Regions from separate parts of the Nocardia sp. NPDC056100 genome, predicted to be linked through region 2. Evidence: riboswitches for the same ligand, from Rfam matches in the RefSeq annotation. Region 2 holds a riboswitch; each other region holds the start of a gene.
What was found. Region 2 has a riboswitch for S-adenosylmethionine ahead of ACFC0O_RS25680 (amino acid ABC transporter permease). Riboswitches for the same ligand answer to the same signal wherever they lie in the genome.
Positions count from the first base shown of each region.

Region 1: it holds a riboswitch for S-adenosylmethionine, as region 2 does, so the genes downstream of both, ACFC0O_RS22625 (rhodanese-like domain-containing protein) here and ACFC0O_RS25680 (amino acid ABC transporter permease) in region 2, are expected to answer to the same signal.
Region 3: it holds a riboswitch for S-adenosylmethionine, as region 2 does, so the genes downstream of both, ACFC0O_RS29650 (bifunctional o-acetylhomoserine/o-acetylserine sulfhydrylase) here and ACFC0O_RS25680 (amino acid ABC transporter permease) in region 2, are expected to answer to the same signal.

Region 1 is NZ_JBHJVY010000003.1:89,229-91,483, forward strand. Features, by position in the region: gene ACFC0O_RS22620 (O-succinylhomoserine sulfhydrylase) at 1-564, opposite strand, end outside; gene ACFC0O_RS22625 (rhodanese-like domain-containing protein) at 561-983, opposite strand; SAM riboswitch class IV at 1,000-1,115, opposite strand; gene ACFC0O_RS22630 (hypothetical protein) at 1,176-1,613, opposite strand; gene ACFC0O_RS22635 (FAD-dependent oxidoreductase) at 1,903-2,255, shown strand, end outside.
Region 2 is NZ_JBHJVY010000003.1:761,474-763,728, reverse strand. Features, by position in the region: gene ACFC0O_RS25680 (amino acid ABC transporter permease) at 1-775, opposite strand, end outside; SAM riboswitch class I at 786-877, opposite strand; gene ACFC0O_RS25675 (flavin reductase family protein) at 985-1,536, opposite strand; gene ACFC0O_RS25670 (hypothetical protein) at 1,700-2,255, opposite strand, start outside.
Region 3 is NZ_JBHJVY010000003.1:1,730,486-1,732,740, forward strand. Features, by position in the region: gene ACFC0O_RS29650 (bifunctional o-acetylhomoserine/o-acetylserine sulfhydrylase) at 1-1,243, opposite strand, end outside; SAM riboswitch class IV at 1,339-1,449, opposite strand; gene ACFC0O_RS29655 (helix-turn-helix domain-containing protein) at 1,462-2,181, opposite strand.

The sequences.
Region 1 (2,255 bases), 670 kb from region 2:
CTTCGCGCCCGCCTTATGCGCGAGATCGCAGACCGCGCGCACATCGACCAGCGATTGCATTGGGTTGGAAGGGGTTTCGAAGAAGACGGCCTGGGTCGGCACCGACAGCGCCTCTTCCCACTGCGCCAGATCCTCACCGTCGACGAACACGGTCTCCACGCCCCAGCGCGGCAGGATCTCATTGGCCACCACGAAACACGAGCCGAACAGGCTGCGCGCGGCCACCAGGCGATCACCCGCGGCGAGCAGCGCGCCCAGCGCGGTGAACACCGCGGACATACCGCTCGCGGTGGCGAAGCACGCCTCCGCGCCGTCCAGCAGGCGCAGACGCTCTTCGAACATGGCGACCGTCGGATTGCCGTAGCGCGAGTACACGAAGTGCTCGATCTCGCCGGTGAACGCGGCCTCGGCGGCCTCGGCGCTCTCGTAGACGAAACCCGAGTTCAGGAACAGCGCCTCGGAGGTCTCGTCATAGCCGGAACGGCGCGTACCACCGCGCACACCCAGCGTGGCCGGGCCGACGCCCTCGGGTAGCGGCCGCTCGAACGAACCACCGGTGATCATGACTGCCTCCACGGAAGCCCATCGGCGCGCCAGCCTTCGCTGCCGCGGTGACCCTGCGCGTCCAGCGCGCCTTCGAAACCCTCGAGGACATTGAAAGAAGGGGAGATGCCGATCGCCGTGGCGGCGGTGGCCGCGCCGATGGAGCGCTGGCCGGAGCGACAGATGAAGATCACCGGCGCTTCCGAATCCGCGGCGCGCTCACGCAGAGCCTGCTGAAGTTGGTCCGTGAAGCGCGAATTGGGGGTACCGCTGGTGTCCACCCATTCGATCAGCGCGGTCGGCCGCCCGATGCCATTGGTATCGGGGACACCGACGAAACGCCATTCGGCTTCGGTGCGCACATCTACCAGCACCGCATCCGGATTGTCCCGCAACAGCTCCCACGCCTGCTTCGGCGTGATATCGCCCGCGTAGCTCACTTGTCGACCTCCTGTGAATCCGCACTTGCCGCACCGTTGCCCGATGCGCGGCCAGGTCGTCACCCGGAGCACCCCGCCGCGGAGGAGGGTTGCCGACCAGCCAGCCGGGGCTTGGCGCTGGTACTCATGACCTGGGATGAGATTGACCGAAAAATGGGCTACCTGTCAAACCGTGCGGGGTGTCGCGGCGGATCAGGAATCGCAGACCAGCCACAGACTGCCGGAACGGGTGAAGTGCCAGGTGGAGGTTGATTCCTTCCCGGCCGTATCGAAGGTGACCTGGGCGGTGGCCTTATCGCCGGACACCGCCGGATCGGTGAGTTTCACGAAGTCGAAGGCGGTGCCGTCACCCGCCTTGGCGGGGGCAAGCGGGGAGCGCTCCTCGCTGAATCCGTCGCAGACCACGCGGGGGTCCAGTGTGCCGGTGGCGCTGCGGGATTGGAGGAACTTGCGCGAGGCCAGGTCGAGCCGGTCCGAATCTGTGACATTCTTCTCAACCGGTGAAACCAGGGCGGCCACCACGATTCCGATGATGACCAGCACCAGCACGCCCGCCGCCACCAGGAACGGCAGCAGACTGCGCGCACTGCTCTGATCGATCGGTATCTGCTGGTCGTCGCCTTGTTCCATGACTCGATCATGCCCGGTCACGGCGGTGGCATCGGTCGCGACACCGGCATTCCGGGCTGCTGGACGTCCGCACAGTCGCGCGGCACCGGCGCGGGCGGGGGCTTCCGCCCACCGATAGAATCAGCAGAATTTCCGGACGAAAACGGAAATAGCAGGACCACGCAGCAACGCTGCAGCTTCGGGGATTCCAATGAAGGGCACCCCGGAGCGAGGGCGTCAACTTAGCCTAAGCTAAGAAAGACGGCTGAGACTTGACGGCAAGATAGTTCAACCAAAGGGTGCGCCAAGAATGACCGAACAAGCAGCGACCCGCCCGCTTCGTATAGCGATCGTGGGCGCCGGCCCGGCCGGAATCTACGCGGCGGACGCGTTGATGAAATCCGACGCCGACGTGAGCATCGACCTGTACGAGCGGATGCCCGCGCCGTTCGGCCTGATCCGCTACGGCGTGGCCCCCGACCACCCGCGCATCAAGGGCATCATCACCGCCCTGCACAAGGTGCTCGACAAGCCGCAGGTCCGCCTGCTCGGCAATATCGACTACGGCGTCGACATCAACCTCGAGGATCTGCAGCGCTTCTACGACGCGGTGATCTTCTCCACCGGCGCGAACGCCGACCGCGCGCTCGAGGTCCCGGGCAT
Region 2 (2,255 bases):
CCACCCGGCCATTGCGGCCGAAGATCACCTGCACCTGGTAGAACAGCTCCGCGATCGCCATCGTCGAGACGATCGAGGTGCCCTTGAACAGGCTGATCACCTCATTGGCCGCATTGGGCAGAATCCCGCGCATGGCCTGCGGCGCGATCACCCCGAAGAACTGCCTGCGCCAGGGCAATCCGAGCGATCTGGCCGCCTCCCACTGGCCCTGATCCACCGAAATGATGCCGGCGCGAATGATTTCCGCCGAATACGCGGCCTGATGCAATGCCAAACCGATGACGGCGGCGGTGAATCCGCTGATCACGCCATTCACATCGAAGGTGTAGAACGCCGGTCCGAACGGCACGCCCAGCGACAGCGTCTTGTACAGGTACGCGATATTGAACCAGAACAGCAATTGCACGATCAGCGGAATGGACCGGAACAACCAGATGTAGGCCCACGAAATGGCTTGCAGCACCGGATTTTTCGACAGCCGCCCGATCGCGAGCCAGACGCCGATGAAGAAGCCGAGCAGGGTGCCCCAGAACGTCAGCTCGATGGTCACCTTCAGTGCCGAGAGCACCGAGGCGGCCGTGATGTACTGCGCGAACGTGGACCAGTCCCAGCCCGGATTCACGGCCAGGCCGTGCGCGAACTGCGCGACCAGCAGCAGCGCGATGCCGCCGACGACCCAGCGCCAGGGATGGCGGGTGGGTGCGACGGTCAGCGCGCCGTCGTCATGATGTGCGTCCTCCTCCCGGGAATCGGGCGGCGCGGCAAGGGTACTCATGTGGATCTGTCCTCCATCGGTCCCGGCGGTAGCACCCGCACCCGATTCGGGGGGTTGCTGCGACTTCTACGAGCCAGGTCTCTCGGTCGCTCTGGATGGTGAGGATGACGTTACGAGCCGGTGCGGCGACTGTCTCCGGTCCGGATCAACGTGAATTCAATGGCGCGGCAGTATCTCTCGGCGGCTCCGCCGCACGCCGTCCCGGCCGGTCAGCTGGCGGCCTCGGTCAGTCCCGGCGGCGCGCCGTCGTGCAGCGAACGGAATCCGCTGCGGTGGAACACCAGCGGCTCGGTATCGGGATGCGCGGTCAGCCGGTGCACCCGCAAGAGCACCACCGCGTGATCGCCCGCCGGAACCTGTTCGTGCACAGAGGCTTCCAGCCAGGCGCTGGCGCCCGCGATGAACGCGGCATTGCCGTGCCCGCTGCGCAGCTCCACATCCCGGAACCGGTCACCGCTGCGCGAACTCAGACTGCGCGCCGCGGCCTGCTGCTCGGTGCCGAGCAGGCTCAGCCCCAGCAGCGACGCCTTCTCCAGCCGCGGCCAGGTCTCCGAGGAGTACTGCACGCACAGCGATACCAGCGGCGGATCCAGCGATACCGGCACGAAGGTGCTCACCACCATGCCGTGCGGCACCCCGCCGATCCGCGCGCAGACCGCCACCACTCCACTGGGGAAGTGCGCGAAGGTCTTTCGCAGATCCGCCCCATCCACCGTCGTGAGTGCGGCCGCATCGCCGCGAATCGAGGTCAGCTCACCCATCACCCCAGTGCACCACCGCGGGCGCACTCCGGACAGCATTGGATTCACGGAGATCGCAAGGAAATACGACGAACCCGCTCGGTCGTTCGACCGAGCGGGTTCGTCCATCCTCGCGGTGCCATCCATTCCGACCGGGACCATCGGCGGAACGGATGCGTCCGGACTACTTGGCGGGCTGCACCGAGGGCTGGTTGATGGTGGTGAAGTACTGCGCGGCAGCCAGAATCGCGACCGGGGCGGTCACGAACAGCTGGCCCGCCAGGGTGCCGAGGAACCCGATGACGCTCATGCCGACGATGCAGCCGAACACCGCGCCGCCCAGGGCGCCGAACATGGCAGTCAGCGCACCGGTCACGGTGGCCAGGGTGGCGCCGCCGATGAGGCAGCCGACGGCCGCGCCGCCGATGCCACCGACCAGGGTGCCGATGGTGGCGCCCATCGCGACGGTGTCCTTCAGGCGGTTCCAGGCCGCCTGCTCACGGTCGTAGTCGGTCTTCCACGGAGCCTGGTTCTCATAGGGCAGCGCGACCGGCTGGTAGACAGCCTTGTCGACCTCGAACTCCGGGGTCAGGGTCGCGGTGCGATCCTTGATCTCGGCCGCGATCGGGAAGACGAAATCGTCCACCCGGAAACTCAGTTCCGAACCCGCGACCGTGGCGCCATTGGCGGCCTTGATCTTGAACACACCGTCCTCGACCACCAGCGAACCCGCATCGGTG
Region 3 (2,255 bases), 970 kb from region 2:
GCTGCTCCTCGGGCGTCAGCTGGGAGTGGGTGGTTGAGGCGGGGTGGATCACGAGCGAACGCACATCCCCGATGTTAGCGACATGGCTGTGCAGCACCAGAGCGTCCACGAACTTCTTGCCCGCATCGATTCCGCCGGCCAGCTCGAACGACACGATCGCGCCGACGCCCTTGGGTGCCAGTTGTTTGCCACGCTCGAACCAGGGTGAGTCGGAAAGCCCCGCGTAGTACACCTTCTCGACGCCCGGCTGCTGCGTCAGGAACTCCGCGACCGCCTGCGCGTTGGACACGTGCCGCTCCACCCGCAGGCTCAGCGTCTCGATGCCCTGGGCGATCAGGAACGCGTTGAACGGCGCCACGGCCGCACCCAGATCGCGCAGCAGCTGTACGCGCGCCTTGAGCGCGTACGCCGGTGCGCCCAGATCCGCGAAGACCACACCGTGGTAGCTGGGATCGGCGGTGGTGAAGCCTGGGAAACGCGAGTTGCCGTCGGCGTCGGTGACGGTCCAGTCGAAGGTGCCGCCGTCCACGATCACGCCCGCGACGGCTGAACCGTGCCCGCCCAGGTACTTGGTCGCCGAATGCACCACGATGTCCGCGCCGTGCGCGAGCGGCTGGATCAGGTACGGCGTGGCGACCGTGTTGTCCACGATCAGCGGCACACCGGCGGCGTGCGCGACGCCCGCGATGCCCGGGATATCCAGGATCGAGCTGCTCGGATTCGCGACGGTCTCGCCGTAGAACGCCTTGGTATTGGGCCGCACGGCCGCTTCCCACTGCGCCAGATCATCCGGATCGTCCACGAAACTGACCTCGATGCCCAGCTTGGGCAGCGAGTAGTGGAAGAGGTTGTAGGTGCCGCCGTACAGGTGCGGGCTGGACACGATGTGATCGCCCGCCTGCGCGAGGTTCAGGATCGCGTAGGTCTCCGCGGCCTGCCCGGAGGCCAGCAGCAGGGCCGCCACACCGCCCTCCAGCGCCGCGATGCGCTGCTCCACCACGTCCTGGGTGGGGTTCATGATGCGGGTGTAGATATTGCCCGGTTCGGCGAGCCCGAACAGCGCGGCGGCGTGATCGGTATCGCGGAACGCGTACGAGGTGGTCTGGTAGATCGGCAGGGCGCGCGCGCCGGTGGCGGCGTCGGGGGCTTGGCCGGAATGGACCTGCCTGGTCTCGAAGGACCAGTTGCTGGGATCCGTATCGCCGTTCGCGGGGGAGGCGGAGGGCGCGGTCGAGTCACTCATGTCGTGCTCCAGGTGGAAAGGTCGCCGGAATCGGCGGAGGCGGACGTTATCGGAAGGCGAATTGGCTTCGACAACAACACATCTCGGGTCCTCCTACAGTGCGCTTGCGCTCGGCCTTCGAGCGCCTGGTCTTCACCCGGAGCACCCCGCCGCTGCTGGAGGGTTGCCGATCAGCGAGCCGGGGCTTGGCGCTGATGCTCTTGACCTTGGCGCAGATTCTAACGGGGCGGCGCAATAGCCTCGGCGACGGGGAGGGCGCAGCTGCGAATGAACTCGTTGTAGGCGGCCATCACATTGGTGATGAGGTCGCGGGCCGACGCGGGGGTGGAGCAGTCCGGGAAATTCGAGTCCGCGTCGAACTCGCATTCCATGCCCACGCGCACGATGCCGTGCCAGGTGGTCGAAATGAGCCGCACCGGCATGGAATTGGGGTCCAGGCGCAGGCGTTCGGCCAGCACCGTGGTCATGGACAGGGTTTTGGTGTCGGCGGCGGCCAGGCTCTCGGCGCGGACGGTGGCATTGCTCAGTGAGATGCGCTGCATCTGCTGGAACCAGCGGAAGGGCGCGGGATTGTCGCCCTCGATGACCTGCTCGACGGTGGCCCGGAAGGCGTTGAGCAGGGCTTGCAGTTCATTGCCGGTGATCGGCTGCGCGCGCAGTTGCTCGGCCAGGGCCTTGCCCATGTCCTCGACCGGGGCGATGACGATCGCCTCTTTGCTGTCGAAGTAGCGGTTGATGGTGCGCGGTGAGACATCGGCCTCATCGGCGATCTGTTCCACGGTGGTCGCGTCGAATCCCTGCGTATCGCAGAGCCGCAGTGCCACATCGATGATCCGCGTCCGGGTCTGCTGCTTCTTGCGCTCGCGCAGGCCCGGGCGATGCCGCTCCAGGGTGTGCTGCTGCTGCGGGGAATCAGCGATCGTCGACGACTCGGCCATGCCCTCATTGTATAGCCGTCCGGTGTGATTGTGACGTTAACGGTCAACTGTCTGATTGCGACACTTTTCTCTTG